DNA from 3 places in the Pseudomonas sp. NPDC087358 genome. Region 2 is predicted to be linked to each of the others. Evidence: riboswitches for the same ligand, from Rfam matches in the RefSeq annotation. Region 2 holds a riboswitch; each other region holds the start of a gene.

Region 1 (9,781 bases), on a different contig from region 2:
CCGGTGCACCGACCAGCGCGGTGATCACGCCGATGGGCAGCACCTGGCCCTTGATCAAGGTGCGCGAAAGCACGTCGGCGCCAATCAGAAACAACGCACCGCTCAAGGCGCTCAGCGGCAGCAGTCGGGCGTGACGTACGCCGGCGAGCATGCGCACGGCATGGGGGATGACCAGGCCGACGAAACCGATGGAGCCGACAATCGACACCATCACTGCGGTGACCAGCGCGGCGGTGGCGATGAGCAGGGTCTGTACCCGACGCACCGGAATGCCCAGCGACGCTGCTGAGTCCACGCCGAAGGTGAAGGCATCCAGCGAGCGTCTGTGCCACAGACAGACCAACAGACCGATCAGCACCACCGGCACTGCCAGCCCGACCGAGGCCCAGCGCACGCCACTGAGGTTGCCCAGTAACCAGAACATGATGCCGCGCGCCTGCTCGGCATTGGCCGAGCGGGTGATCAGAAACGAAGTCAGCGCATTGAACAGCTGCGAGCCGGCGATACCGGCCAGGATGATCTGCCCGGCAGGCGTCTGCCCCCGCGAGGCGCGAGCGAGCAGGGCGACCAGGGCAAACGCTGCGACAGCGCCGGCAAAGGCCCCGGTGGACAGCGAAATGGCCCCGGCACCGAACCCGACGATGGCCACCAGCACCGCCCCGGTCGAGGCCCCGGCGGAGATGCCCAGCAGGTAGGGGTCGGCCAGCGGGTTGCGCAGCAGCGATTGCAGGACCACGCCGCAAATCGCCAGCCCCGCGCCACAGGCGGCGGCGACGATGGCTCGGGTCAGTCGGTAGTTCCAGACGATGCCCTCATCAATGGCATCGAGCGGGTAACCGGCGGCCCACAGCTTGTTCGCCAGCACTTGAAAGATCACCGGCAAGCCGATTGAGGTCTCGCCGATGGCGACGCCGGCCAGCACCGCCAGCAGCAATAGCACGCTGACCCACGTGCCGTGAGCCAGCACTCGAATTAGCATGTTCATGGGCTCACGGCAGCGCTTTGGGTGGCTTTGGCCAGTTGCTCGATGCCGTCGAACAGCCGCACGCTGGATTCCATGGCACTGGCGTCCATGATGACGATGCGGTTGTTTTTCACCGCGTCCATGTTGCGCGTCACCGGGTCTGATTTGAGGAAGGCGAGTTTTTTCTCATGATCGTCGGCGGGGAAGCGCCGCCGGTCCATACGGGCGATCACCAGAATCGTCGGGTTGGCCTTGGCGATGGTTTCCCAGCCGACGGTCGGCCATTCCTCGTCCGAATCGATGATGTTGCGCATGCCCAGGGTCTTGAGCATGAAGTCGGGAATGCCTTTGCGCCCGGCGACGTAAGGGTCGACGTTGATGTCGGGGCTGGAGAACCAGAACACCGCCGAGACCTGCTCGCCGTGGTGCGCTGCGGACTGCTCCATTGCATTGGCAAGACGCGCCTGATAACCGGCAACCAGTGCCTGACCACGGTCCTGGACGTCGAAGATCTCGGCCAGTTGCGCAATGCTCTTGTACAGCGTGTCGATCCTGAAGGCCTGGAGACGAGTGCCATCGGCGCCGACCAGATTATTCTTGCCTTCGCAGTCCGAAGGCAGGATGTAGGTGGGGATGTTCAGTTCCTGGAATTGCTGGCGAGTGCCAACCGCGCCCTGCGGACCGACCATCCACTCGAACTGCACCGGCACCAAGTCCGGGCGTTTGCCGATGACCGACTCGAAGCTGGGTGCATTGTCGGCCAGGCGTTCGATCTGCTCGTTGGCCTCCTTGTATTGCCCCAGGACCTCGTTGAACCACAGTGAAGTGCCTGTCACCGAAGGGCTCAAGCCCAGGGCGTAGAGCATTTCAGTGGCTGCCTGGCCGATGGTGACGGCGTGGTGCGGGACCTGGGCGAAGGTCAGCCCGACGCCACAGTTGTCGAGGGTCAGCGGATAGCGGGTCGACGCGGCGAGCGCGGCCTGGGGTATGAGCGTGGCGATGGACAGCGTCAGGCCCACAAGCGAGGAGGCAAGGCGGTACGACGACATGAAGGGCGATCTCCAGTGAACCTGATTGCCGACGAAACAGGCACTGGAAAGCACATCCCGACTCGCCGCCGGTAAAGGGGCAAGTGCAGATCACGCCAGCAAGGCGCGCAGGGGTGTCCTTCCCGGACACCCCGCCGGTGAATGATTGACGCTCGCCGGCAGGTCTCCTGACTGGCGCGTCATCGCCGTGCTTCGGCCTTCCCGGGGCAACCCAGTGGCAATCATGAAGCAGGGCTCAGCGCCTACAGTTGCGGGGACAGTTCCGTTTGAGCCCCAGAGATCAGGGCTCGCGGATTCCCTATTAATTCCCAGTGGAAACCGGCGGCGGGGATGGTAAACGATTCGCCTGTCACAGGCGACAGCCGGGGGCGAATCAGCGGCCCGGTGACACTGCGCAGCGATTCTGCCCGGCCTGCAGCCCGAATCAACGACAGGCGCCGATGCTCATGGCCGAAACGGCCAGCCGATCACCTTCTTCGGCCGTGGGCTGGCGTAGGTGCGCACCTTGGAGGTTTTCAGACCCAGACGCACCAGCGACTCGGCCAGCGCAACCGCTGCGGTGACCCCATCGACCACCGGCACGCCGGCGCGATCGCGGATCATCTGATCAAGCCCGGCCATGCCGCCACAACCCAGGCAGATCACCTCGGCCTTGTCTTTGCTGACCGCCTCGACCGCCTGCTCTGCGATGGCTGCCAATGCACGTTCGGGCTGCTCTTCGAGTTCCAGCACGCTCATGCCGCTGGCCCGCACCGACGCGCAGCGCTCGAACACGCCGGCCAGCTTGAGCCGGTCCTCGATCAACGGCACGGCGCGGTCCAGGGTCGTGACCACCGAATATTTGTGCCCCAGCAACATCGCAAGGCTGGCCGCCGCCTCGGTGATGTCCACCACCGGCACCTCAAGCAACTCCTGCAAGCCTTCGCGGCCGTGCTCGCCATACCCGGCCTGGATCACTGCGTCATAGGGCTGGTCGTAGGACAGCACGCGGTCCATCACCGCGATGGCCGCCAGATAACTCTCGAAATTGCCTTCCACCGATTCGGCGCCGAAACGCGGGGTCAGGCCGATGATCTCGGTGCCGGGCGAGGCGACGCTACGCGCCTGCTCGGCGATGGTCTGAGTCATCGACTCGGTGGTGTTGACGTTTACGATCAGAATTCGCATGGGTGAGGTCTCTTGCTTGGGATCAATGCTGGACGTCCTGCACGGCGATGCTTTCACCGCTGACGTCCCTGAAGGTTGTACGGCGATCGGCCAGCAACAGATAAAGCGCCGCGCCAATGGCCGCGCCCATCAGCCAGGAGAACGACGACACCGAATCGAACGCCGGAACCAAAGCGGTGATGATCGAAATCAGCGCCGCCGGAACGAACGCCCAGACCGCACGCGGATTGACCCCACGCCAGTAGTGATAGGGCCCGGCAGGATTCTCGGTATACAGCTGCGGCACGTCGACCCGGCCCTTGCGCAGCAGCCAGTAATCGGCGGTGATCACACCATACAGTGGGCCGAGCAGGGCGCCCAGACCGGAGAGGAAATACACGATCACCACCGGGCTGTTGTACAGGTTCCAGGGCAGGATCAGCACTGCGACGATGGCGCTGAGCATGCCGGCACGGCGGAACGTCAGGTGCCGCGGTGCCAGGCTGCTGAGGACAAACGCCGGTGCGACGAAGTTGGCCATGATGTTCACAGCCACCGTGACGATCAGAAACGCCAGGCAGCCGAGCACCAGAAAGAACGTGCTGGGGATGGTCTTGATGATGTCGGTCGGGCTCTGGATGATCTGACCGTTGATGGAAAACTGCGCGCCGCAAATGATCACGGTGATGAAGGCGAACAGCAGCACGTTGATCGGCAGGCCCCAGAAATTGCCTCTGCGAATGGTCTTCTTGCAGGGCGCTGAGCGGGAAAAATCGCAGAAATTGAGAATCAGCGTGCCGTAGATCGCCAGCCACAGCGCGCTGCCGGCGAAGATACTGCGCCACATCTGCGCACCGTGCAGCGGCTCCTTGATCGTCCAGGCGATGTGCCCGTTGGCCTGGCTGTACATCCACAGCGCAAGGCTGGCCACCGTCAGCAGAATCACGGGACCGGCGAATGCTTCGTAGCGGCGCACCATCTCCATGCCGTAGGCGAGAATCACGAACTGCACCAGCCAGATGCTGACGAAACACAGCCAGCCCAGGCTGGAAAGACCGAGCCAGGAATCATGGTCGTAGTCTGCCAGCGCAGGGTCCAGCGCGGTCAGCAACACCCGCAACACCACCGAGGCCAGGTAGGTCTGAATGCCAAACCAGGCGATGGCGATCACCGCCCGGATCAGGGCCGGGATCTGCGCGCCGAAAATGCCGAAACTGACCCGGCTGATCACCGGGAATGGCACGCCGGTCTTCTGCCCCATGTCGCCTGTCAGGTTCATGCACAGATAAACCAGCACCGCACCGATGGCCAATGACAGCATGATCTGCCAACCGCCAAGGCCCAGTGCATAGAGGCCGATGGCAAACGAGTAGTTCGCAAGATTGTGTACATCATTGGTCCACAGAGCAAAGATGCTGTATCCACCCCAGGTTCTTCCCTGAGCGCGTCTGGGCGCCAGGTCATGGTTATGAAGACGGGGGCTCAGGGGCGGATAGTCGGCAGTCGAGGCACGGACGGCAAGGTCTGGATCCAGGGTGTTGTCTACTGGCATGTTCAACAATCTCCGGCGCTATTTGTATTTGTTTTTGTATACAGTGCGCAGGCAAGACTAACTCAAATGACAGATGAGTCAACGAGGACGTTACAGACGGGCTGGATTCAGGCGGGGCACAAGGGTTGGATCTGTACCCGGACGGGATGCCAGCGGTGGCGGCCTTGAAGACTCCACCGCCGGCAATTTGTGCAGCGTTGACTGATTTTTACCGGCGCGTTCCGGCGTCGGTCAATCCTTGACCGGTACAGGTGCCTGGGTGGCAATGAAACCCTGGTCACGCATGGCCTGCCAGAAGCCGTCCGGGACTTTGGCGTGGAACGCCGCGACGTCTTCTGCAATGCGCTCGGGACGACTGGCTCCCGGGATCACCGCGGCCACCAGATCGTTGGCGAGCACGAACTGCAAAGCCGCCGCTTTGATATTGACTTGATACTGGCGGGCGATTTCCTGGATGTGCGCCACCTTGTCGAGCATCGCCTGGGGTGCCTGTTGATACTCGAAATGCTCGCCACCGACCAGTACACCTGAGCTGTAGGGGCCGCCGATGACGAATTCGGCCTGGTGCTCGCGGGCCTTGGCGAACAGGCGCTGTAGCGGTTGATCGTGATCGAGCAGCGAGTAGCGCCCGGCCAGCAGGAAGCCGTCGGGCCGTGCTTCCTGCAGGTCCAGGGTCAGCTCACAGGGCTCGACGCGATTGACGCCCAGGCCCCAGGCCTTGATCACCCCCTCTTCACGCAGGCGGGTGAGGGTGCGAAAGGCGCCTTTGCGGGCCACGTTGAAATGCTCGATCCATTCATCGCCATGGGCGTCCTGCGCCACGTCATGGACGAACACGATGTCCAGCCGATCGGTACTCAGGCGCTTGAGGCTGGCTTCGATGGAGCGCAGAGTGGCATCGGCGCTGTAGTCGGTGACGATTTTGTTCTTCAATCCGTAGCTGAAAGGACCGCTGCGCGCCTGCTGGTCCTGCTCATCGCTGATCAGCCGGCCGACCTTGGTGCTGAGGGTGTACTGGTCACGCGGAACATGGGCCAGAGCGCTGCCCAGACGCTGCTCGGACAGGCCTGCGCCGTAGATGGGTGCGGTATCGAAATAGCGAATGCCCTGGTCCCAGGCTGACTGCACGGTGGCGGCGGCTTCGAGCTCACTGATCTCGCGGAACATGTTGCCCAGTGGCGCGGCGCCGAAACCGAGGCGGCCAATGATCTTGTCGTGCAGACTCATGAAGGTGTCCTGTCTGGGGTCATGTGGAGGCGCAACTACAGCGTCAACTATAGCCCCGCGTCTGCTACTGATCATCGGCACGCCCAGGAGTTCGCTGTCGGCCTGCTGTAGCACGTCAAGACCTGCGCACGGCTTGCTGATCGCAGGCATCCAGGACCTGTCCGCGCGGGCACACCTGCGCCGGGCGCTTGCCTCTGGTTTCAGGATTACAGAATGACTTCGTTGTCGGCCTGGCATGCAACTTTTGCAGCGGTTCCGACTTCCAAAGCTTCAGGCGACGGCCAAAGCCAATAGCCCGGAGACGGAGGGCAACAGATGAGTGAGCACATCGTGCATTTCCATTGTGGGGTCGATCAGACCAGCACCGAGCATTTTCGTGATCGCTGTCTGGAGGCGCTGGACAAGGGGGCCACCGGGTTGTTGCTGAACCTGTCGACCGCCGGTGGCAGCACGGCACTGGGCTTCACGATCTACAACTTTCTCAAATCATTGACAGTGCCCATCCGTGCGCTCAACAGCGGCAATATCGAGTCCATGGGCATCGTCATCTACCTGGCCGCACAGGAGCGGATCGCCTGCCCGCACTCGCGGTTTCTCATTCACCCGATGACCTGGTACTTCAACCAGAGCTCGGTGGATCATTCGCGCATGCGTGAATACCTGCGCAGTCTGGACAACGACCTGCAGCGCTACGTGAATATCTATCTAAGTGAAACCGAGGGCGCAGCGCACCCGCTGGACATAGGCAGGTGTCTGTCGGCAGAGGAAAAGGTCATCCGCGCCGAGGACTCGCTGGTTTGCGGCATCGCGCACCGCGTCGAGCAGTTACAGTTCGCTGAAGACGCCGTGCATTGGACGGTCAGCGGCAGCTAAGCTCAGCCTGTCAACCAGGCAGTGAGTCAACCCATCTGAACATCGAGGAGATTGCCATGCACCCCCAGCCACCCATCCCAGCAGAACCGCTGCGCCATCGCGTCAGTCATCCGGGCGAAGAAGAAGTGGAAGTTGACGTCGATAACGATCCTGGCAACGAAGACCCGGGCTCGCAGTTTGACCGCGATGCCACGGTGCCGCTGATCAATCCTGACGAATGACAGAAACACAAGAGCGAGAGCTTGCGCCCTCGCTCGGTCGGCTGATCAGTGATTGATCAGGATTTGCGGCCTGCGCCACCTTGTGGCATCTGGCCACCTTTCTTGTCGCTGGAGTTGGCGTCGGAGGATCCCTTGGCCCGGTCCTGGTTGGCATTGCTGCTGCCCGAGGCCTGTCCGCCTTTTTTGCCTGCTTCGGAAGCTTTCTGCCGGTCATTAGCGAAGTTGCCAGCGTTGCCAGGGTTCTGTTTTCCGGTGTTAGCCATGATCACATACCTCTTGTTATGGGAAAGGCGAGTTGTAAGGCTCGCACTATCTGGGATGAGGTAAGCGGGCGATGGTTTAAACATTTAACGGCTTACCGGACAAGCGGTGTATTGCTGTGGCGACGACACGGGGGTCACGGCCTTGGCAGCGCATGAACCCTACATGTGCACTTCAACCGCCAAGGGCAGATGGTCCGACAGATGGGTCCAGGGTCGGGTGCCAAGAATTTTCGGGTCATGGCTGGTGGCGTTTCGCAGGTAGATACGGTCCAGGCGAAGCAACGGGAAGCGCGCCGGATAAGTCTTCGCCAGGCGGCCCAGGTTGCGCTCGAACACCTCATGCAGGTATTCGCAGCGATTGAGCCGTTTGTTGCCCTGCAATTGCCAATCGTTGAAATCCCCGGCGATGACGACTGGCGCATGGGCAGGCAAGGAATCGAGCAGTGCGCAGAGCAGGTCCAGCTGTAGCTGTCGGTGGCTCTCCAGCAGGCTCAAATGAACGCAGATCGCATGCACCTCATCATGTCCCGGCACCTGCAGTACGCAATGCAGCAGACCGCGCCGCTCGGGGCCAGTGATCGACACATCCAGATTGCGGTAGTGCAGGATCGGGTACTTGGAAAGCAGCGCGTTACCATGATGGCCGTCGGGATAAACCGCATTGCGACCGTAGGCAAAGTCGCTCCACATGCTGTCGGCGAGAAACTCGTACTGAGAGGTTACCGGCCAGTCGTGAAAGCGCGCGGCGTGGCGATCATGGCCGCCCAGCACCTCTTGCAGAAACACCAGATCGGCGCCGGTACTGCGCACCGCTTCGCGTAGTTCCGGCAGGATGAAACGGCGGTTCAGCGCAGTGAAGCCCTTGTGGGTATTGACCGTCAGCACGCGCAGTTTGTGGACGTCGGGCGCATGGGCGAGGTCCGTTGAGGAAGCACTCAAGCCAGCAGGGTCGGGGGTCACACGCACGCTCCTGTTGCGAAGGGATGTGTTACTTCCGACCGAAGCGGCCTGGCGCAGTTCAGCTTTTTCTGTCCAGGCGCTGGCGGCGGCTCGATCAGACGCGCGTATCCACGCCCGGGCGGCGTGACAGCAGCAGCGTCAGGCCCAGGGCGAAGATCGACAGCACCGCGGCGAAGAAGAATATCCAGCCATAACCCATGCCCAGCGCAATGGCGCCCATCAATGGTCCGGAAATCGCCAGCGCCAGGTCGAAGAACACCGCGTAGGCACCCAGCCCGGCCCCGCGACTGCTGTTGGGCACCTGCTTGATCGCTTCGACGCCGATCGCCGGATACACCAGCGAAAGGCCGAACCCCGTCAGTCCTGCGCCAACCAAGGCCAAGCTGGTACTGGGTGACAGCCATAACAGCGCAAGCCCCAGGGTCTCGACCGACATGCAGGTGACGGCCGTGCGAAAGCCGCCGAAGCGTGTGATGGCGTTGATGAAAAACAACCGTGCAACGATGAAGCAGATGCCGAACACCGTCAGGCACCACGCTGCGCCTTCCCAGCCACGATTGGCGTAGTACAGGGTGATGAAGGTGGTCAGGGTGCCGTAACCGATCGACGAGAGCGTAAGGCTCAAGCCATAGGGCGCGACCCTGCCGAATACTGACCAGAACGCCATGCGCTCACCGCGTATCACCGCAACGGCGGGCTTGTTGCGGATCAACAGCAGCGCGCCTGCCGACAGCACGAACAGCACAACGCCGAGACTGACAAAGCCCAGTGCATTGACCATCACCACCCCCAGCGGGGCGCCGATTGCGATCGCGCCATAGGAGGCGATGCCGTTCCAGGAAATGGAGCGGGCAGTGTGCTCCGGCCCGAGCTGACCAATGCACCAACTGATGGTACCTACCCCGATCAACCCCTGAGAGCCGCCAAGGATAAGGCGGGCGATGACCAGTATCGTCAGGCTCAGGCCTGCCGTGTTTTCCAGCAATACGGCGACGACCGTCAGCACCCCGCTCAGGGCGATGCCCGAAAGCCCGTAGACGATCGCGCGTTTGGTGCCGATGGTGTCGCAGACCCGGCCGGCGACCGGGCGGCTGAGCAGCGTCGCCAGGTATTGCGAACCGATCACCAGCCCGGCCACCACGGCAGTGAAGCCCAACTGGTCATGCACATAACCGGGCATCACCGCGATCGGCAGGCCGATGCACAGGAAGGCGATAAAGGTGTAGAGGACGATGGAGATGATTTGCAGGGTGATCGCCAGTGTACTGGCATTTTGCGACGGCGCATTGGGCGGCAGGGCGGCAGACATGGGACTCTTCACTGGCGCGGTGGGAGTGCGCCATCATCGCCCGTGATCGCGATAAAGGAAAGCAGGCTAACGATTTAAACCGCTGTCGCCAGGTTTCGAGTTGCTGATCTGACTCAGTCCGGCTTGCCGGCGCAGGCAGGTTGCAGGCGCTACCGCGGGCCAATCGGACGGCTACCGGGAGCGTGCGCGCTGAACCGCGGCCCGTAAAAAAGCCCCG
Region 2 (9,781 bases):
CATGCTCGCCAACTTCATGGTATCGGCCAGCGTCACCCGCCATCTGCAGCTGTCTCTGGGCGCTGCCGTGGGGCTGATGTTGCTGGCCCTGGTGTCGCTGCCCTTCGTGGTCGGCAATGACCTTGGCGTCGGCGCCGCAGTGCTGGTCTGGGGCGTGGCCTACGGTGCCATCCCGCTCGCCTTGAGCACCTGGATGCAACTGACCTCGCCCAGGCTTGCCGAAGCCAGTTCGGCGATGCTGGTGACCACGTTTCAGGTCGCCATCGCCTCGGGCTCGTTGCTCGGTGGCGTCATCGTCGACGGCTACGGCATCGCCCAGACGCTGTTTTTCGGTGCGCTGCTGGGGTTGCTGGGACTGGTGGTGATGGCGACCTTCGGTTTTGGCCAGGATCGCTTGATCGAGAAGTTACAGCGTTGAGCGCGGGTGTCTGAGCGTTGCTGCGGACGTAGGAGGCGATGGACGAAAGCCCTCGCCGATCGCGGGTTCACTCGCGCCACTGGTCAAAAACGCAGCAGCGACATCTCATCTCATCTCATCGATATGGCGGTATTCAGCCTCCAGCCGGCGGGCGATCTGGTTCGCCCTGCCCAGCCTGATCGGCCCCTGCTCGATGTCGATCAGCAGGCTTGGGCAGTGGAACGGTTCGCAGACGGGCATATCCTTGACCCGGCCATCCGTCACGATCACCACCCGCTGCACTTCTGCCGGGTAGCGCTTGCGCCGTTTGACCAGCCATTCGCCAGCCTGGCTGATCGCATCGAACAACGGCGTTCCGCCACCAGCGCCCAGGGCCTGGAGCCACGGCTGCAGCGCCGCTCCGGCTTTCAGGCCGTGATGTTGCCAGTGTGCACTGGCGCCGCTGGCGGTAAGCAAGGCCAGTCGCGCGCGCTGCCGATACGCATCGTCGAACAACTGGGCGAGCAGACCCTTGGCCTGACTCAACGCCTGATGGCGACGGGTCGAGGCCGACGCGTCGACGATCACCAGCCACAGCGTTTGCGCGCGATGGGTTCTGGGCTGGTGAACCAGATCTGCACGGCGCTGAGGGCGGCCGCGCAGTAATGTCGGCAACCAGGCGACGGCACCCTCGATCCCGGAGCGCGCTGCACCGCTTTTGCCGCCATTGAGTGTGCCCGGGCGGGGGTTGGCATTCGCCCCCGTCATATGGCGAGGGCGAATGCCTAGGGCTTTTTTGGCCAGCTCGGCACGTCACGACGAGCGCCGGTGGGCACCGGCTGCGCGGGCATTTCGCCCCAACTGCCCTCGCCTTGCCCAGAGGCCTGGGGCTGCGGTTGTGTCGGATGATCGGCTGTGGCAGGTGCCGGCGGCTGCGGCGGCTGGGCTTCGCGGCGCCGGTGACGCAGGGCGAAGTCGGCCACGGCGTCGATATCGTCCTCGCAGATGGCCGACGCGCCGCGCCAGGCGGCATGGGCCCGCGCCGCACGCAACCAGACCAGATCGGCACGCAAGCCATCCACGCCGGCGGCAAAGCAGCGCTCGGTGATGATTGCCAGACTCTGGTCATCCAGTTCGATGCCCGCGAGCAAGCCGCGCGCCGTCTCGCAGCGGGCCTTCAAGGTCAATTGCTCAGGCGCCCACAACTGGCAGAACGCTTGGGGATCGGCATCAAAATCCAGTCGGCGGCGAATGATCTGTCCGCGCTGCCGGGGCAAGGTCTGCCCGCTCAGCGCGACGTTGAGGCCAAAGCGATCGAGCAGCTGCGGACGCAGTTCGCCTTCTTCCGGGTTCATGGTGCCGATCAACACGAAACGCGCCGGGTGGCGATGGGAAATACCGTCGCGCTCCACCAGATTGACCCCGCTGGCTGCAACGTCCAGTAGCAAGTCCACCAGGTGGTCAGGCAGCAGATTGACCTCGTCGACATACAGCACACCGCCATCGGCCTTGGCCAGCACGCCGGGCGAGAAGCTTGCACGCCCCTCGCCCAGCGCCGCGTCCAGGTCCAGCGTGCCGATCAGGCGCTCTTCGGTGGCGCCCAGCGGCAGGGTGACGAACTGCCCACTGGCCAGCAGATCGGCCAGGCCCCGTGCCAGGGTGGACTTGGCCATGCCACGCGGCCCTTCGATCAGCACACCGCCGATTCTCGGGTCGATAGCGGTCAGACACAGGGCCAGCTTTAGCTCGTCGGCGCCGACCACAGCGGCCAGGGGGAAATGTGGAGTGTCGGTCATATCTATTCTCGTCAATCTCGGCTCAGTCACAGATCCAGTAGCGTGCGATCACCTGTAGCCGTCCGGCTCGCCGGCGGTGGGCATCATCGGGTCCCTACCGCCGGCAAGCCGGGCTTCTACCACGGACGACGCGAGCCTCAGGATTCTTCTATATCCAGCAACAGGTTTTCCAGCGCCTCGCGGTAGCCACCGGGCTCCTGCCACAGCCCGCGTTGCTGGGCCTCGAGCATGCGCTCGGTCATGTCGCGCAAGGCATCGGGGTTGTGCTGCTGGATGAACTCCCGGGTCGAGGGGTCGAGCAGATACGCGTCAGCCAGCAACGCGTACTGGTGATCGTCGATCAACTCGGTGGTGGCATCGAAGGCGAACAGGAAGTCCACCGTCGCGGCCATTTCGAATGCACCTTTATAACCGTGGCGCTTGACCCCTTCGATCCATTTCGGGTTGGCCGCCCGCGAGCGCACCACCCGGTTCAGCTCTTCCTTGAGGCTGCGGATTTTTGGCAGGTCGGGCTGGCTGTGATCGCCATGGTAACTGGCAACCTTGCCGCCACTGAGGCTCTCCACCGCCGCCAGCATCCCGCCCTGGAACTGGTAATAGTCGTTGGAGTCGAGCAGGTCGTGCTCGCGGTTGTCCTGATTCTGCACCACCGCCTGCACCTGACTCAGGCGCCGGGCAAAGTCCTGGCGGGCAGGCGTGCCTTCATCCGCCGCGCCGTAGGCATACCCGCCCCAATTGAGGTAAACCTGGGCTAGGTCTTCGCGGGTCTGCCACACACGACCGTCGATGGCGTTCTGCACACCGGCACCGTAGGCACCAGGCTTGGCCCCGAAAATACGCCAGCCGGCCTGCTTCGTCGCTTGCTCGGCGCTCAGTCCGCCACGCTGCAACTGCTCGCGCTCCTGACGCACGCGCGCGGCCAGCGGGTTCATGTCATCGGGTTCGTCAAGCGCGGCCACCGCCTGCACCGCCGCGTCGAACAGGCGAATCAGGTTGGCGAACGCGTCACGAAAAAAGCCGGAGACCCGCAGGGTCACGTCGACCCGAGGGCGATCCAGCAGGCTCAGCGGCAGGATCTCGAAATCGTCGACCCGCTGACTGCCCGTCGCCCACACCGGGCGTACGCCCATCAGGGCCATGGCCTGGGCGATATCATCGCCACCGGTGCGCATGGTTGCGGTGCCCCAGACCGACAAGCCAAGTTGACGTAGATAGTCACCATTGTCTTGTAAGTGCCTCTCCAGCAACAGATTTGCCGATTGAAAGCCAATTCTCCAAGCGGTCATGGTCGGCAGATTTCGCACGTCCACCGAAAAGAAATTGCGCCCGGTCGGCAATACGTCCAGGCGTCCGCGGCTCGGCGCACCGCTGGGACCTGCCGGCACGAAGCGGCCACCGAGCGCATCCAGCAGGCCGCGCATTTCGGCAGGGCCACAAGCGTCCAGACGGGGAGCGACCACTTCATAAATTGAGTTAACAACATCTTCCAACCCCTTGTCGTTAAAGCAATTTGGCTTGCCTGAATGAGAAACACACTGTTCGACCAACCGGGCGGCATACAGCTCCAGACGTTCACGCGTGTCGCCGATGGTGCGCCACGGCTCGGCACTGACCTCATGCAACGCCTCAGGGCGTGGCCCGCCCCATGGCTCGCCCAGCACACAGTCCAAGGGATCGAAATCCAGCGCCAGGGCGTTGCTCAAGACCCGCAGCAAACTGGCCTGCGGCCCGCGACCATCGCCCCTGGGCACGCGCACCAGCGCCAGCAGGGTATCGATGCGCAGCCGCCCGCCTGGCGACTCACCGAACACATGCAAGCCGTCGCGAATCTGCGACTCCTTCAGGTCACACAGGTACGTGTCCAGGCGCGGCAACCAGATCGCCGCATCGGCGTCGCTGTCCAGATGCTCGTCCAGCGCCAGCTCACGATCGATGTGGGTCTCGCGGACCAGATCGAGAATATCGTTTTGCAGCTCGCGGGCGCGGCGGGGGTCGAGCAGCTGCGCTTCGTAGAACTCATCGGCCAGCAGCTCCAGATTACGCAGCGGGCCGTAGGTCTCGGCACGTGTCAGCGGCGGCATCAGATGGTCGATGATGACTGCCTGGGTGCGCCGTTTGGCCTGAGCGCCCTCGCCCGGATCATTGACGATAAAAGGATAGATGTTGGGCATAGGGCCCAGAATCGCATCCGGCCAGCACTGTTGCGACAGGCCCACGCCCTTGCCCGGCAGCCACTCCAGATTGCCGTGCTTGCCAACGTGAATCACAGCATGGGCGCCATAACGGTTGCGCAACCAGAAATAGAACGCCAGGTAGCCATGCGGCGGCACCAGATCCGGGTCGTGGTACACCGCGCTGTGATCGACGTTGTAGCCCCGGGCCGGCTGAATGCCGACAAAGGTCATGCCCAGGCGCAAGCCTGCGACCATCATCCGGCCGTTGCGGCACATCGGATCATGCTGCGGCTCGCCCCAGCGCTCGATCACCGCGCTGCGATTGGCTTCGGGCAGGGCCTGGAACGCGGCCAGGTATTCGTCCATGACCATGCTCTGGTGGCACGGCCGTTGATCGAGACTGTCGGGGTCATTGGTCACGCCACCGAGCAAGGCGTGGATCAGCTCGGTGCCGGTGCCGGGCAGCGCCTGAACCGGATATCCCTCGCCCTGCATCGCCTTGAGGATATTGAGCGCTGCCGCCGGTGTGTCCAGCCCGACCCCATTGCCGATCCGCCCATCGCGGGTCGGGTAGTTGGCGAGAATCAGCGCCACGCGTTTGTCGGCGTTGGCGGTGCGCGCCAGCAGGACCCAGCGCCGGGCCAGTTCAGCGACGAAATCCATGCGCTCGGGGTGGGCGCGATAGCAGACCACATCGGACTGACTGCGCTCGCTGTACCAGGCCAGGTCCTTGAAACTGACCGCACGGCTGATGATGCGACCATCGAGCTCCGGTAGCGCAATATGCATCGCCAGATCCCGCGAGCCAAGGCCCTGCTCGCTGGCCTGCCAGGCCGGTTCGTTGTCCTGGGCGCAGATCGCCTGAATCACCGGAATATTGCGCCGGAACGGCCGCAGATGCGGCGCCTCCGGGCTCGACTGGGCGAAGCCTGTGGTGTTGAGGATCACCTCGCACTCGGTTTCATCCAGCCAGTCCTGCACCGCGGCCAGGCAAGCAGGTTCCTTGAGGCTGGCGACGGCAATCGGCAAAGGGTTCAAGCCTTGCGCCAGCAATCGCTGACAGAACACGTCGATGAAACCGGTATTGGCCGCCTGCAAGTGCGAGCGATAGAACAGCACCGCAGCCACCGGATTGCCTTCTTGCCAATCAGCCTGCCAGTCGTTCAAGCCGGCGCTGGCCTTGCCCGGATGGTATACAGCGGTGCGTGGCAGCGTCTGCGGCTCGCCCCAGGCGTAGTCGCGATCCAGCCAGCGACTGGCCAGGCAGTGAAACAGCTGCAAGGCGTTGTGCTTGCCACCCTGGCGCAGGTAATGCCACAGCCGCTCGCGATCCTGGGCAGGCTCGGTGCTCAGATCGCTGAGTTCCGGATCGGGACGGTCGTCGCCCGGCACCAGAATCAGCTTCACGCCGCCGTTTTTTTTAGAGGCCGCCGCCAGCGCCACCAGCCGCTCGACGCCATAGCGCCAGTAGCCGATACCGCCGTGCAGCGAAATCAGGATGACCTTGGCGTGGCGCAGCACCTGGTCGACATACAGATCCACCGAAGCGTGGTTCTGCACCTGCATGGGGTTGGCCAGACGCAGACTCGGGTAATCGTCTGGCAATTGCTGCGCGGTCTCAGCCAGCAACGCCAGGTGGGAATCGCCGCTGCACAGGATCACCAGCTCGGCAGGCGTTTGCCCAAGGTCAGCGATGCTGTCATCGGGGACGAAGCCTCCGGGCTGGGTGCGCAGCAGGTGCATGGTTAACCCTTGACCTCAACGGCGGCGCGCAGCTGGGCTTCGAGGACGGCTGCGTCCAGGTCCTGACCGATCAGCACCAACTGGGTCAGGCGCTGTTCGTCAGCCTTCCAGGCGCGGTCGAAATGCTTGTCGAAGCGTGTACCGACGCCTTGCACCAGCAGGCGCATCGGCTTGCCGGGAATCGCCGCAAAACCTTTGACGCGCAAAATGCCGTGCTGCACCACTGCCTGGGTCAGGGCGTCGAGCAACAGCGCTTCGTCGGCTTGCGGCAGCGAGATGGAGATGGAATCGAAGGCGTCATGATCGTGGTCGTCGTGGTCATCGCCTTCGTGGTGATCATGGTGAGTCTTGCGCCCATCGATGTGCAGCTCGGACTCGGCACCCACGCCCAGCAGAACGCTGATCGGCAGCTGGCCTTTGCTCGCTTCAATGACTTTCACCGCCGGCGGCAGTTCTTCGGCGACTTCGGCGCGCACGGCGGCCAGTGCATCGACGTCGAGCATATCGGCCTTGTTCAGAATCACCAGGTCGGCGCTGGCCAGTTGATCAGCGAACAGTTCGTGCAGCGGCGATTCGTGATCCAGGTTCGGGTCGAGTTTACGCTGCGCATCGACCTGATCCGGGAATGCGGCGAAGGTACCGGCGAGCACCGCCGGGCTGTCGACCACGGTGATCACCGCGTCGACTGTGCAGGCGTTGCGGATTTCCGGCCATTGGAAAGCCTGGACCAGCGGCTTGGGCAGGGCCAGGCCAGAGGTTTCGATGAGGATGTGATCCAGATCGCCGCGCCGCGCGACCAGTTCCTGCATCACCGGGAAGAATTCTTCCTGCACGGTGCAACACAGGCAGCCGTTGGCCAGCTCGTAGACGCGGCCATTGGCCTCTTCTTCGGTGCAGCCGATGGTGCATTGCTTGAGGATTTCACCGTCGATGCCCAGCTCGCCGAATTCGTTGACGATCACCGCGATACGACGCCCCTGGGCGTTATCGAGCATATGCCGCAACAGGGTAGTTTTACCCGAACCCAGAAAGCCGGTGACGATGGTGACGGGAAGTTTGGCCAGTGTTTTCATCGGATGCCCTTGAGCTTTGCGGCGGGCAGACTGGACGAGAACCGCGCGGCCGCCGATCAATGACAGGCATGCGGTTCGCTTCGCCACCGGATCACCCCGCCCGGTAATAATGAGAATTGCTGAGGGCGCTGTTCGAACAGCAGGCCCGGGTCGAGGCAGGTCTCCTGGCTTACGGCGGCCAGTCGCTGAAAGGTCATCAGGCGACCGGCATTCATCGCGCCTTCCCGCTTGCGCAGTGGCTATGCAATGAACATGACCGTTTACAGTTGCGGGGGCAGCTGTGGCATGGACCACATTCCCTTCTTAGCGCCGCGCCGGTGAGAACCGGAGCAGCGAACCTCAAGTGCGCAAGGCTACGCAGTGGTCCGGGGAAGGTCAACGAGCAAAAATCTTCGGGACTGAGGCCTCGTTTAGGAATGAGCTTGCTCGCGATCAACCTGGCCAGGCGACCTGATGTGGAACGGTCGATGGCAATCGCCAGCAAGCTCACTCCTACAGGGGATGCGCAACCAGCCCCCGTTGGTTGACTGAGGTGCTGCTGCATGCTTTCCTACACACCTTGTTACGGGTGCCCTTCACAGGGTGAAACGGGAAACCGGTGCGTTCAGGCCTCAAGGCTTGTGCAAGTCCGGCGCTGCCCCCGCAACGGTAAGCGAGTGAAGAGTCAGATCCACTGTGTCGGAAAGCGATATGGGAAGGCGATTCTTGAAGGCATGTGCTGCATGTGTCCCTCGCAAGCCCGGAGACCGGCCCGACAACGACACATAACAAACCCGCGGTGGGCGGGCGCTGTTGAGTTGACTACTGACGTGGGTCAGTGGTTTTCCCTGCGCCTTCCCGTCCGCTGACATTTCAGAGGGAAGCGCCATGTCGATCAGCACAACCAGCCAGACGTCCAGCAACATCAGCACCCAGAGCCAACGCCTCAGCGCTGCCATCAGCGCGATGATCCTCGGCGCGTGCCTGGTGTATTTCGCCGGTTTCTCGCACATCGACGCCGTGCACAATGCCGCGCACGACACCCGTCACAGCTCTGCCTTTCCGTGCCACTGAGACCTGCCGCCATGTTCAAGCGTATCGCTCAAACGGCCGGTTTCACCGGACTGCTCGCCGCCCTGCTGCTGACTTTGCTGCAAAGTTTCTGGGTCGCACCGTTGATCCTGCAGGCCGAAACCTACGAGAAAGCCCCCGCCGCCCAGGCACATGAGCATGAGCATGCAGGGGCCATGGCCGGTCATGTCCATGACCAACAAGCCTGGGAGCCCGAAGACGGCTGGCAGCGCGTGCTGTCCACCACCGGCGGCAATCTGGTGGTCGCCGTGGGCTTTGCCCTGATGCTGGCGGCGCTCTACACCCTGCGCACCCCGCGCACCGTTCGTGAGGGCGCGTTGTGGGGCCTGGCCGGTCTTGCCGTGTTCGTGCTGGCACCCACTCTGGGCCTGCCCCCCGAGTTGCCGGGAACCGCTGCCGCGGACCTGACTCAACGGCAGATCTGGTGGGTCGGCACCGCAGCCTCCACCGCCGCGGGGCTTGCCCTGATCGTGTTTGCCCACAACTGGCTGCTCAAAGTCCTGGGTGTGGCGATTCTGGTGGTGCCTCATCTGGTCGGTGCGCCGCAGCCTGAAGTGCATGCCTCGCTGGCACCTGAAGCCCTGCAAGCGCAATTCAAGATCGCCTCTCTGCTGACCAACGCCGTGTTCTGGGTCGCCATGGGCCTGATCAGCGCCTGGCTGTTCCGCCGCAGCGAGGCGTCCTCGGCTCACTCCGGTCTGAACCACGCCGTATGACTGCGGCCGGCGACCGGCCGATACTGGTGATCGGCCTGGGCTGCCAACGCGACTGCCCGGCGTCGGTGCTCATGGGCTTGATCGAGGTCAGCCTGCTGGAACATCGACTGTCGCTGTCCGACATCACCGCCCTGGCCTCCATCGACAACAAATCGTCGGAGCCTGGGCTGCTGGAACTGGCGCAGCAACTGACGTTGCCGCTGACGTTTTTCAGCGCTGAGCAGCTGGCCGGCTTTGAACCGCAGTTGACCCATCGCTCAGCGATAGCGTTCGAACACACCGGCTGTTATGGCGTCGCGGAAAGCGCGGCGCTGGCGATGGCTTCGCGCTTGTCGAACCGTGCTGCCAAGCTGCTGATCCCGCGCACCAACAGCTCGCAGGTGACCTTTGCCTTGGCCGGCCACGAGCCCCTGTAGCAGTCGGCCTGCCGGCGGTGGCGATCTTGCGCACGCCTGCGCCGGCAAGCCGGACTGCTTCAGGTGCGTATTCAACCCTGACACAATGCTTGAACCTCAATAGCGTCTGGAGACCCCATGACCGTTTTTTTCATCGGTGCAGGCCCTGGCGACCCTGACCTGATCACGATCAAGGGCCAGCGTCTGATTCGCACATGCCCGGTGATCATCTATGCCGGATCGCTGGTGCCCGAGGCCGTGCTGCAGGGTCATCACGCCGTGCAGGTGACCAACAGCGCTGAACTGCATCTGGAGCAGATCATCGACTTGATGAAATCTGCTCATGCAAACGGCCAGGACGTCGCCCGCGTGCACTCGGGCGACCCCAGCCTGTACGGCGCCATCGGCGAGCAGAT
Region 3 (9,781 bases), on a different contig from region 2:
CTGGTGGCGATATACACCACCTGCAGTGAGCTTTCGCTGGCCAGTCTTTCCGCCAGCCGACTTTTGCCGGAGCGTGCACCGCCGAGGATCAATTGCAGCATCAGGCTGGCTCCAGACCGCAGAGTTCACGGAGCAGCTTGCCGTCCAGATGCTGTTCCACCAGATCGGCCAGCCGTTCGATATCGCGCTCACGCAGGGCGTGATAGTCCACTGCTTGCACGTTCTGCAAGCCGGCCCAACGCAACAAGGCGCTGCTGGACGCAGGGTTTTCGAACAAGCCATGCAGGTAGGTCCCGGCCACTTGGCCATCGGCACTTTGAGCGCCGTCGCAACGGCCGTCACTGAGCAGCACCAACGGGTGTTCCAGCGCCGCGCCTGTGGTCACACCGGCATGAATCTCATAACCGCTGACCTCGGCGTCTTCCAGGGTCAGGCGGCCGTGCACGTTGCGCAGTTGTTTTTCCAGCTCCAGCACCGTGCTCATGGCCAGCAGACCGAGACCGGCACTGGAACCTGCCGCGCCCTCCAGTCCCAGCGGGTCATGCAATTGCTCGCCGAGCATCTGCAAGCCGCCGCAGATGCCGAGCAGCTTGCCGCCATAACGCAAATGCCGACTGATCGCCGTGTCCCAGCCATTAGCGCGCAGGTAGGCAAGATCGCTGCGCACGCTCTTGGAGCCGGGCAGGATGATCAGGTCGGCGGGGGGGATCGGCTGACCCGGCCCGACGAATTGCAGGTTGACCTGAGGGTGCAGGCGCAGCGGATCGAAATCGGTGTGATTGCTGATGCGCGGCAACACCGGCACCACCACGTTGAGCACCTGCTCGGCCTTGTCGGCCTGGCGCTGATCGAGACCGTCCTCGGCCTCCAGATGCAGGTCCATCACGAACGGCAGCACGCCCACCACCGGTTTGCCGGTGCGCTGTTCCAGCCAGTCGAGACCGGGCTGCAGCAGCGCGATGTCGCCCCGGAAGCGGTTGATGATGAAGCCTTTGACCCGCGCCTGCTCACTCGCCGAGAGCAACTCCAGGGTGCCGACCAGGTGCGCGAAGACGCCGCCGCGATTGATGTCGGCGATCAGCAGTACCGGGCAATCCACCGCCTCGGCAAAGCCCATGTTGGCAATGTCGCCGGCGCGCAGATTGATTTCAGCCGGCGACCCTGCACCCTCGACCATCACCACCGGCCAGCCTGCGCTCAGCCGTTGGTGTGAGGCCAGCACCGCTTGCATGGCGATGGCCTTGTAGTCGTGATAGGCCACGGCGTTCATGGTGGTCACCGCGCGGCCGTGAATGATCACCTGCGCACCGGTGTCGCTGTTGGGCTTGAGCAGCACCGGGTTCATGTCGGTGTGCGGCTGCAGATGACACGCCTGAGCCTGAACGGCCTGAGCCCGGCCGATCTCGCCGCCGTCGGCGGTGACGGCGCTGTTGAGCGCCATGTTCTGGGGCTTGAACGGCACGGTACGCACGCCCTGGCGGGTCAGCCAGCGGCACAGTGCAGTCACCAGCGTGCTTTTGCCAGCATCTGATGTGGTGCCCTGCACCATCAGGGTTTTGCCGGGCAGTGGAGGGTTCATGCACGCTCCTGGGAAAAGTCGCTCAAGGCCTGCTGCAGACGCTGCCAGTCGGCTTCATCGCGAGGCAGGCCCAGACGCAGGCTGCTGTTATGCGCGCCATTGTTGAGAAAGATGCGTAACAGGATGCCGCGCCGGGCACAGAACTCGTGCAGTTCGGCGGCCAACGGCGTAATCAGCCATTGAAACAGCGCGCAGCCACCCTGCGGGGCAAAACCGTGACGGCTCAGCAACTCGGCCAGACGCTGACTCGCCTGCTCGGTGCGCTGGCGTTGCAGACGATGACCTTCTACGTCGTCCAGGCAGGCCTGCCCGAGAATTCGTGTCGGGCCGCTGACCGACCAGGGGCCGATCTGCCTGGCCAGTACTTTGAGGAATCGCGACTCGGCAAGCACGAAGCCCAGTCGAACCCCCGCCAGGCCAAAGAACTTGCCGAACGAACGCAATACGATCAGGCCTGGACGCTGAGTCTGCGCAGCCAGACTCAGCTGCGGAGTGTTGTCCATGAAGGCCTCATCCACCACCAGCCAGGCACCGCGTTGTGCCAGGCGCGCATGCCACTCCAGCAGACGCCCGGGAGCCAGGCTCAGGCCGGTGGGGTTGTTGGGGTTGACCACCACCAGCACGTCGAGGGTGTCGATAAAGCGCTCTACCTCGTGCTCCAATACCTCGCGCACCAGAAACCCGTTACTGCGCCAGGCTTCGGCGTGCTCGGCATAACAGGGCGACAACACGCCGACCTTGCCCGTAGGACGCAGTCGCGGCAACGCTTGAATCGCCGCCTGCGAACCGGCCACGGGCAACAGATCCGGCGCGCCGTAATAGAGGCGCGCCGCGTTTTCCAGGCCGTCGTCGGTTTCAGGCAAGCGCGCCCACGCCGCTTCCGGAATCGACGGAATCGGCCACGACCACGGCGAAATGCCGCTGGACAGGTCGAGCCAGTGCGCCTCGTCGATGCCGTACTTCAATATTGCACCGCGTAACCGGCCGCCGTGCTCAAGCATAGAGTTCAGTTCCCAGGCAGAGGATCAACAGCCACAGCCAGACGCCGCGTTGCACCAGTTGCCAGCCGCGATCAATGGAGGTGGCGTCCGCAGGCAAGCCCTCGCCCAGTTGCGCACGTTGATGCACCTGGCCGTGATAAATCGCCGCCCCGCCCAATTCGACACCCAGCGCGCCTGCGCCCGATGCCATGACCGGGCCGGCATTGGGGCTGTCCCATTGCGGCGCCTGAGTCCGCCAGCAGCGCAGCGCCAGTCGGGTTTTGCCCAGCAGCGCGTAGGTCAACGCCACCAGTCGTGCAGGAATGTAGTTAAGCAGATCGTCGATCCTGGCCGCAGCCCAACCGAAACGCTCGAAGCGCTCGTTGCGATAGCCCCACATGGCATCCAGTGTGTTGCTCAGACGATAGAGCACGACACCCGGCGCGCCCAGCACCGCGAACCAGAAAATGGCAGCGAACACCGCATCGCTGCCGTTTTCAAGCACCGATTCGGTAGCGGCGCGCGCCACTTCGGTGGCATCCAGCTCGGTGGTTTGGCGACTGACCAGATAACCCACGCGGCGCCGGGCTTCTGGCAGATCGTCACTGCGCAGCGCCTGGGCCACCGGCTGGACATGTTCGCCCAGACTGCGCAGACCCAGCGCGCAGTAAAGCGCCGCCACTTCCACCAGCCAGCCGATGTAGGGCAACCAGCTGAGGACCGTGGCCAGCAGGGTCAGCGGGATCACTGCGATGAACCAGGCGCTGACACCGTGGCTGCGCCAGCCACGACCTGCGGCATTGAAACGCTGCTCGATACGCTCGGCATAGCGCCCGAACGCGACCAGCGGGTGGTTTCGTTCGGGCTCGCCCAGCAGCGCATCCAGCGCAACGCCGGCGACGCTCAACAACGCCACGCTCATGGACTCACTCCCCATTTGTTCTCATAGATCAGCTCTTGCAGCGGACGCGCCTGCGCCCAGCCTTCGAGTACCAGCATCGGCGCCGGATAGAATTGCTGAACCGGCCCCAGGCACAGAATCGCCAAGGGTTTTGAACCGCTTGGCATATCCAGCAACTGGCCCAGTGAAAGCGGGTCGAACAGCGACACCCAGCCCATCCCCAGGCCTTCGGCGCGCGCGGCCAGCCACAGGTTCTGGATCGCACAGGACAACGACGCCATGTCCATTTCCGGCAAGGTGCGACGCCCGAAAATATGCTTCTCGCGGTCATCCATCAGGGCCGCGACCAATACTTCGGCGCACTCTGTGATGCCTTCGACCTTGAGCTTCATGAAGTCATCGGAACGCTCGCCGAGCGCCTGAGCGGTGCGAACCCGTTCTTCTTCGACCTGCGCCTGAATCTGCGTGCGCAACTGGCGATCGCTTATGCGAATGAAGCGCCATGGCTGCATCAAGCCGACACTGGGTGCCTGGTGCGCGGCTTCCAGCAAGCGCGCCAGTAGTTTAGGGGCCACCGCCCCGCCACTGAAGTGACGCATGTCCCGGCGCTCGGCAATGGCCCGGTACACGGCCGCGCGCTCATCGGCGCTGAAGGCGTGGTCAGTCATGGCAACAACAGCGCCGCCATCGCCTGGGGGTTGGACGGGAAATAGAAATGCACGTAGGACGCGGTCATCCGACCGTCGCGATACACCGCCTCGGCGCCGCGACCGCCATTGGGGCTGATGCCACGGGCAATTGGCGTCAACTCGGTGCTGGTCAGCGAATGATGGTAGGTGTGCCCGCGCAAGGTGCCTTCCGGCAGTTCCACTGCCTGCAGGGCCAGGGCGGCCAGTCGCTTTTGCATCACCGCCTCGCCACTGAGCAACCCCACCAATTCGGCGCGTTGCCCGTCGACATCGGTCAAGGCATCGAGCAGGTAAAGCATGCCACCACACTCAGCCAGCAGTGGCTTGCCTGCCGCGTGGTGAGCACGAATCGCCTGCAGCATCGCCAGGTTTTGCCCCAGCGCTACGTGGTGCAGCTCCGGGTAGCCGCCGGGCAGGTACAGGCTGTCAGCTTCAGGCAGTTGGCTGTCGCGGATCGGCGAGAAAAACGCCAACTCGGCGCCCATGGCACGCAGCAGATCCAGGCTGGCGCCGTAGGTAAAGGCAAAGGCCTCGTCATGGGCGACGGCTATGCGCACGCCGCGAAGCAACGGCTCGGCGGGCAGGAAATCGGGCGCAGCGAAGGTCACCGCGGGCGGTAACGCGGCGTCGCAGGTGCTGGCCAGTGCCGCAGCGGCGGCATCCAGGCGCACGTCCAGGTCGTTCAGTTCACTGGCCTGAACCAGCCCCAGATGCCGGCTTGGCAGTTCGATCCCGGTTTCCCGCGACAGCGCGCCATACCAGCGCAAGCCTTCGGTCAGGCTACCTTCGAGCAACTGCGCATGCCGCACGGTACCGACGCGGTTGGCCAACACGCCGGCAAATGGCAGGTCAGGCTGATACCGCGCCAAGCCCAAGGCCAACGCACCGAAGGTCTGCGCCATGGCGGTGCCGTCGATCACGGCCAGCACCGGTACTCCAAAGTGCCGCGCCAGATCGGCGCTCGAAGGCGTGCCGTCAAACAGCCCCATGACCCCCTCGATGAGAATCAGATCGGCATCTGCGGCGGCTTCCCACAGCAGGCGACGGCTTTCTTGCTCACCGACCATCCACATATCCAGTTGATAGACCGGGTTGCCGCTGGCGCGCTCGAGGATCATCGGGTCGAGAAAGTCCGGCCCACACTTGAACACGCGCACGGTGCGCCCCTGATTACGATGCAGCCGCGCGAGCGCCGCAGTGACGGTGGTCTTGCCTTGACCGGACGCCGGGGCGGCGATCAACACCGCAGGGCATTGCCTTGGTAAACGTTGACTCACAATTCGATGCCTTTCTGCGCCTTGATGCCGGCCTGGAACGCATGCTTGACCACGGCAATTTCGGAAACGGTGTCGGACAGGTCGATCAGCTCCTGCCTGGCGCCACGGCCGGTCACTACCACGTGCTGCATCGGCGGGCGCGCCTGCAGATCGCTGAGCACCTGCTCAAGATCGAGGTAACCGTGTTTGAGGGCAATGTTCAGTTCATCAAGGATCACCAGCCCGATGGTCGGGTCCTTGAGCATGCCCTGGGTCACCGCCCAGGCCGCTTCGGCGGCGGCGATATCGCGCTGGCGGTCCTGGGTCTCCCAGGTGAACCCCTCGCCCATCACGTGGTAGCGCACTTGTTCGGGGAAACGACGAAAGAACAGTTCTTCGCCGGTCGCGTTGCGGCCCTTGATGAACTGCACCACGGCGCACTGCATGCCGTGGCCCATGGCCCGTGCCAACATGCCAAAGGCGGAACTGCTCTTGCCTTTGCCGTTGCCGGTGAGCACCAGCAACAGGCCGCATTCGTTCGGCGAGCTGGCAATGCGCTCGTCCATTACCGCCTTTTTGCGCAGCATGCGCGCCAGGTGGCGTTCGTCACGTTCGGGGGATTCGCTCATCCGGGCTCTCCGCTTGAGGGCAGCTGTGGCAAACGGAGGACGCAGGCAAAGACTGACAGCAGGCGCCGGGACCTGAATGCCCGAGCCTGCGCAGAGCATCGCCCTCCGTGATGCTGTTGATTGGATCAGGCCGGTCTCCGGACTCATGAGCGAACACAGACAGGCAATTGCCGTTTCTGCGCGGGCCGCGCGCCTTCCCATGTTCGATGAACACAGTGGCGGTGTGCGTGGCCTTGACTCATTTACCGTTGCGGAGGCAGCGCCGGGATTAAGCGCATGAGCGCTCGCACCGGCTTCCCTGTTTCACCCTGTTGATCGACCTTGGTCGCGGGCACCTGAAACAAGCCGCGAAGGTTAGTGGGTTGCCCCCGGAGCGTCAATCGAAGCTCGGCCCAATGGCGCAATTGATCACCGGTTGAACCCCTGCGCCAGGCCAGGCCTCTATTGCTAGACATGCCATTGCATGACTGCCAGCAAAGGGAGTTTCGACCATGTTCACGCTCAAACCCCAGATTGTGGTTTTACTGTTGGTCGCTGGGGGCCTCGCAGCATGCGGCGAGTCGTCCAGGCTGCAGGTCTCGGACGGCACCGGACCGTCGCCCCAGTTGCCTGAACCCAACAAGACGCTGATCCCCACGGTCAACATCGCCCCGGCCGTCGGCTGGCCCGCAGGCGGCAAACCCACCGCAGCCCCGGGCACGCAGGTCGCAGCCTTCGCCGAGAACCTCGATCATCCGCGCTGGCTTTACGTACTGCCCAATGGCGATGTGCTGGTGGCCGAAACCAACGAGCCGGCAAAACCGGACGACAGCAAAGGCATAAAGGGTTGGGTCATGAAAAAAGTCATGGGCCGCGCCGGTGCCGGGGTGCCGAGCGCAAACCGCATTACCCTGCTGCGCGACAAGGACCATGATGGCATCGCCGAAACCCGCACCGTCTTCATCGACCACCTCAACTCGCCGTTCGGCATGACACTGGTGGGCAACAATTTCTATGTGGCCGACACCGACCGCCTGCTGCGTTTCAACTACCAGCCGGGCGAAACGTCGATAAAGGGCGAGCCGCTGAAAGTCACCGACCTGCCCGGCGGCACCATCAATCACCACTGGACCAAGAACGTCATCGCCAGCAAGGACGGCAGCAAGCTGTATGTGACCGTCGGCTCCAACAGCAACGTCGCTGAAAACGGCCTGGAGGCGGAGAAGGATCGGGCGGCTATCTGGGAAGTGGACGCTGCCACCGGCAATCACCGGATCTTTGCCTCCGGCCTGCGCAACCCCAACGGCATGGACTGGGATCCACACACCGGCAAACTATGGGTGGCGGTCAACGAGCGCGACGAGATCGGCAGCGACCTGGTGCCCGACTACGTGACCTCCGTGCAGGACGGCGCCTTCTATGGCTGGCCGTTCAGCTATTACGGCCAGCACGTGGACATCAGGGTCTCGCCACAGAACGCGCAGATGGTGCAGAAGGCCATCGCGCCGGATTTCGCTGTCGGCCCGCATACCGCATCGCTGGGCCTGGCCTTTGCAGACGGCAAGTCGCTGCCAGCACCGTTCAATGAAGGGCTGTTGGTTGGCCAGCATGGCTCGTGGAACCGTAAACCGCACAGCGGCTACAAGGTCTTGTTCGTGCCCTTCAAGGACGGCAAACCGAGCGGCACGCCAGTGGACCTGCTGACCGGGTTCCTCAATGCCGATGACAAGGCGCAAGGTCGGCCGGTGGGCGTGGTCAATGACAACAAGGGCGGGGTGCTGGTGGCCGATGACGTCGGCAACAAAATCTGGCGAGTGACGGCGGCGCGGACGGCGGCGCGGACGGTCCAGGCTTCGACCAACAAGCCCTGATAGACCACCGGTCCTGATTACATTTTCGCTGCCAGTTACTGGCGAGCCAGATTCGACGGCGTAATCACGCGCTTGGCGTTCAACCAGGCTTTCTGCCAATAAGGCTTGTCGAGGCTGTCGAGCTTGACCGTCCCGCCGGTGGCTGGCGCATGCACGAAACGCCCTTCTCCGACGTAGATCCCCGCGTGGCTGACATTCGAGCCGCCACTGGTGGCAAAGAACACCAGGTCGCCGGTCTGCAGTTGAGTGCGATCGATATCCGGCCCACGCAGATTGATCATGTCCCGAGTCGAACGTGGCAGGGTGATGCCTGCCGCGCCCTGATAGACATAACCGATCAGACCACTGCAGTCGAAACCCGAATCAGGCGTGTTGCCGCCCCAGCGATAAGGCGTACCGACAAGCCCAATGGCGCGCAGCAGCACATCGTCAGCCAGAGGCGAAGAAAACTGGGAAGGAACGGAAACCACAGGTCTGGAAATGACCTTGGGCGGGGCTGGCCGAGGATTGCTGGAGCAGGCGGCCAGCAATAGAGCCAGTGAAGCGACAGCCAGACGAACCGTAAACGACATAGACACAACAACCTTTGCGGGATGCGGCTTACTCTGCCGGGAGCCGGGGCCGTGTGCAATCCGGGTTTCCCCGGTTGCACGGCCGGAATTAACGGTGTTGGCGCTTGATTGTAGTCGAAGTCATCGCAGTCGTTGTTTCAGGAACCTTGGAAGGTGCCATGGCCAGTGCGCGCTTGGCTTCGATGAAGGTGCGAGCCCAGTAGGCATCGTCGAGGCTGTCGACTCGGACACCACCGCTGCGGCGGCTGCTGGAGTGGATGAACTGATCATCACCCAGGTAGATGCCGGCATGGCTGACGCGACCGCGCCCTGCGGTGCTGAAAAACAGCAGGTCGCCAGGCTTGAGGTCATGACGCTTGACCAGCGGTGCATCGATGTTGATCATCTCGCGCGAAGAACGAGGCAGGCTCACGCCGGCTTCTTCACGAAACAGATAGCCGATGAAACCGCTGCAATCGAAACCGGAAGTGGTCGAGGTGCCGCCGAAACGGTAGCGGGTACCGATCAATGACTTGCCGCGTTCCAGGATGCTGTCGGCCAGAACCGGCAGCTGATAAGGCTTGCTGTCGGCAAACTGGGCCAGTTCATCTTCGGTGGCGATCTCGTCGTCCAGAACCGAAGTCGAATAATCGGCACGTTTGGCGGCGGCCTGAGCGGTGACAGAGTCCTTGAACTGGGGATTCTGCGACTGTTGTTGCGACGCTGGCATCTGGGCCGCGCAGCCGAACAGCAGTGAAACAAGTGCTAGAGGCACGAGGGGTGCGAAGCGATTTAGCATGGGCACGACCGTGGCTGATGTGTAAAGAAGCCGAGACTATGCCCTCTATCGTCGTCATTTGCAAATTCAATCGAATCAAATGTGACTTAACAGGTCTTCCATCACATCTAAGGCTCTACACCTCAGAAATACATCCATGTGAATGGAGTGATCGGTCGACGAGGGGTTTATCTCGGCAGTAAAGCCTCCCGCCACCCGCGTGCGCAGCATCGGCTCGTGGATATAAGGAAAGCTGGCGGTGGTACCGATACTGAGAACAGCATCAAAGCCTTTCGCCATCTCCTCATAAAGCACATTCAATGCCAGCTCTGGCAGCATCTCCTCGAACAACACCACCGGCGGTCGCAAAACTCCGTGACAGTCGGCGCATAAAGGCGGCAAGGGCCGTTGCAAATGCTCGCTCAGCTGCGGGTCTTCAGCGCCGCAGGACTGACAGTAGAGCGGTGCCAGTCGACCATGGATCTCGATCAGCCGCTCGGGCGGGCTGCCTGCCGCGCGATGATAGCCATCGACATTTTGCGTAAGCACCCAACATTCAGGTTTGCGC

The links. A riboswitch is a leader RNA that binds a small molecule or an ion and turns the genes downstream of it on or off. The one in region 2 is predicted to bind cobalamin.
Region 1: it holds a riboswitch for cobalamin, as region 2 does, so the genes downstream of both, ACI2KS_RS09805 (ABC transporter substrate-binding protein) here and cobW (cobalamin biosynthesis protein CobW) in region 2, are expected to answer to the same signal.
Region 3: it holds a riboswitch for cobalamin, as region 2 does, so the genes downstream of both, cobO (cob(I)yrinic acid a,c-diamide adenosyltransferase) here and cobW (cobalamin biosynthesis protein CobW) in region 2, are expected to answer to the same signal.

What each region holds. Positions count from the first base shown of each region.
Region 1 covers NZ_JBJDOA010000004.1:19,332-29,112, forward strand. The annotation lists gene ACI2KS_RS09800 (FecCD family ABC transporter permease) at 1-979, opposite strand, end outside; gene ACI2KS_RS09805 (ABC transporter substrate-binding protein) at 982-2,013, opposite strand; cobalamin riboswitch at 2,153-2,351, opposite strand; gene ACI2KS_RS09810 (aspartate/glutamate racemase family protein) at 2,458-3,180, opposite strand; gene ACI2KS_RS09815 (NCS1 family nucleobase:cation symporter-1) at 3,203-4,711, opposite strand; gene ACI2KS_RS09820 (aldo/keto reductase) at 4,943-5,938, opposite strand; gene ACI2KS_RS09825 (ATP-dependent Clp protease proteolytic subunit) at 6,254-6,811, shown strand; gene ACI2KS_RS09830 (hypothetical protein) at 6,868-7,032, shown strand; gene ACI2KS_RS09835 (KGG domain-containing protein) at 7,089-7,295, opposite strand; gene ACI2KS_RS09840 (endonuclease/exonuclease/phosphatase family protein) at 7,455-8,234, opposite strand; gene ACI2KS_RS09845 (MFS transporter) at 8,350-9,564, opposite strand.
Region 2 covers NZ_JBJDOA010000003.1:607,806-617,586, reverse strand. The annotation lists gene ACI2KS_RS09600 (MFS transporter) at 1-418, shown strand, start outside; gene ACI2KS_RS09595 (VWA domain-containing protein) at 524-1,165, opposite strand; gene ACI2KS_RS09590 (ATP-binding protein) at 1,183-2,193, opposite strand; gene cobN (cobaltochelatase subunit CobN) at 2,331-6,110, opposite strand; gene cobW (cobalamin biosynthesis protein CobW) at 6,113-7,183, opposite strand; cobalamin riboswitch at 7,320-7,539, opposite strand; cobalamin riboswitch at 7,733-7,953, shown strand; gene ACI2KS_RS09575 (CbtB-domain containing protein) at 8,051-8,236, shown strand; gene ACI2KS_RS09570 (CbtA family protein) at 8,248-8,970, shown strand; gene ACI2KS_RS09565 (cobalamin biosynthesis protein) at 8,967-9,386, shown strand; gene cobM (precorrin-4 C(11)-methyltransferase) at 9,504-9,781, shown strand, end outside.
Region 3 covers NZ_JBJDOA010000019.1:44,739-54,519, forward strand. The annotation lists gene cobU (bifunctional adenosylcobinamide kinase/adenosylcobinamide-phosphate guanylyltransferase) at 1-101, opposite strand, end outside; gene ACI2KS_RS28045 (cobyric acid synthase) at 101-1,579, opposite strand; gene cobD (threonine-phosphate decarboxylase CobD) at 1,576-2,580, opposite strand; gene cbiB (adenosylcobinamide-phosphate synthase CbiB) at 2,573-3,481, opposite strand; gene bluB (5,6-dimethylbenzimidazole synthase) at 3,478-4,128, opposite strand; gene ACI2KS_RS28065 (cobyrinate a,c-diamide synthase) at 4,125-5,426, opposite strand; gene cobO (cob(I)yrinic acid a,c-diamide adenosyltransferase) at 5,423-6,034, opposite strand; cobalamin riboswitch at 6,145-6,388, opposite strand; gene ACI2KS_RS28075 (PQQ-dependent sugar dehydrogenase) at 6,526-7,884, shown strand; gene ACI2KS_RS28080 (C40 family peptidase) at 7,920-8,456, opposite strand; gene ACI2KS_RS28085 (C40 family peptidase) at 8,545-9,234, opposite strand; gene ACI2KS_RS28090 (NAD-dependent deacylase) at 9,310-9,781, opposite strand, start outside.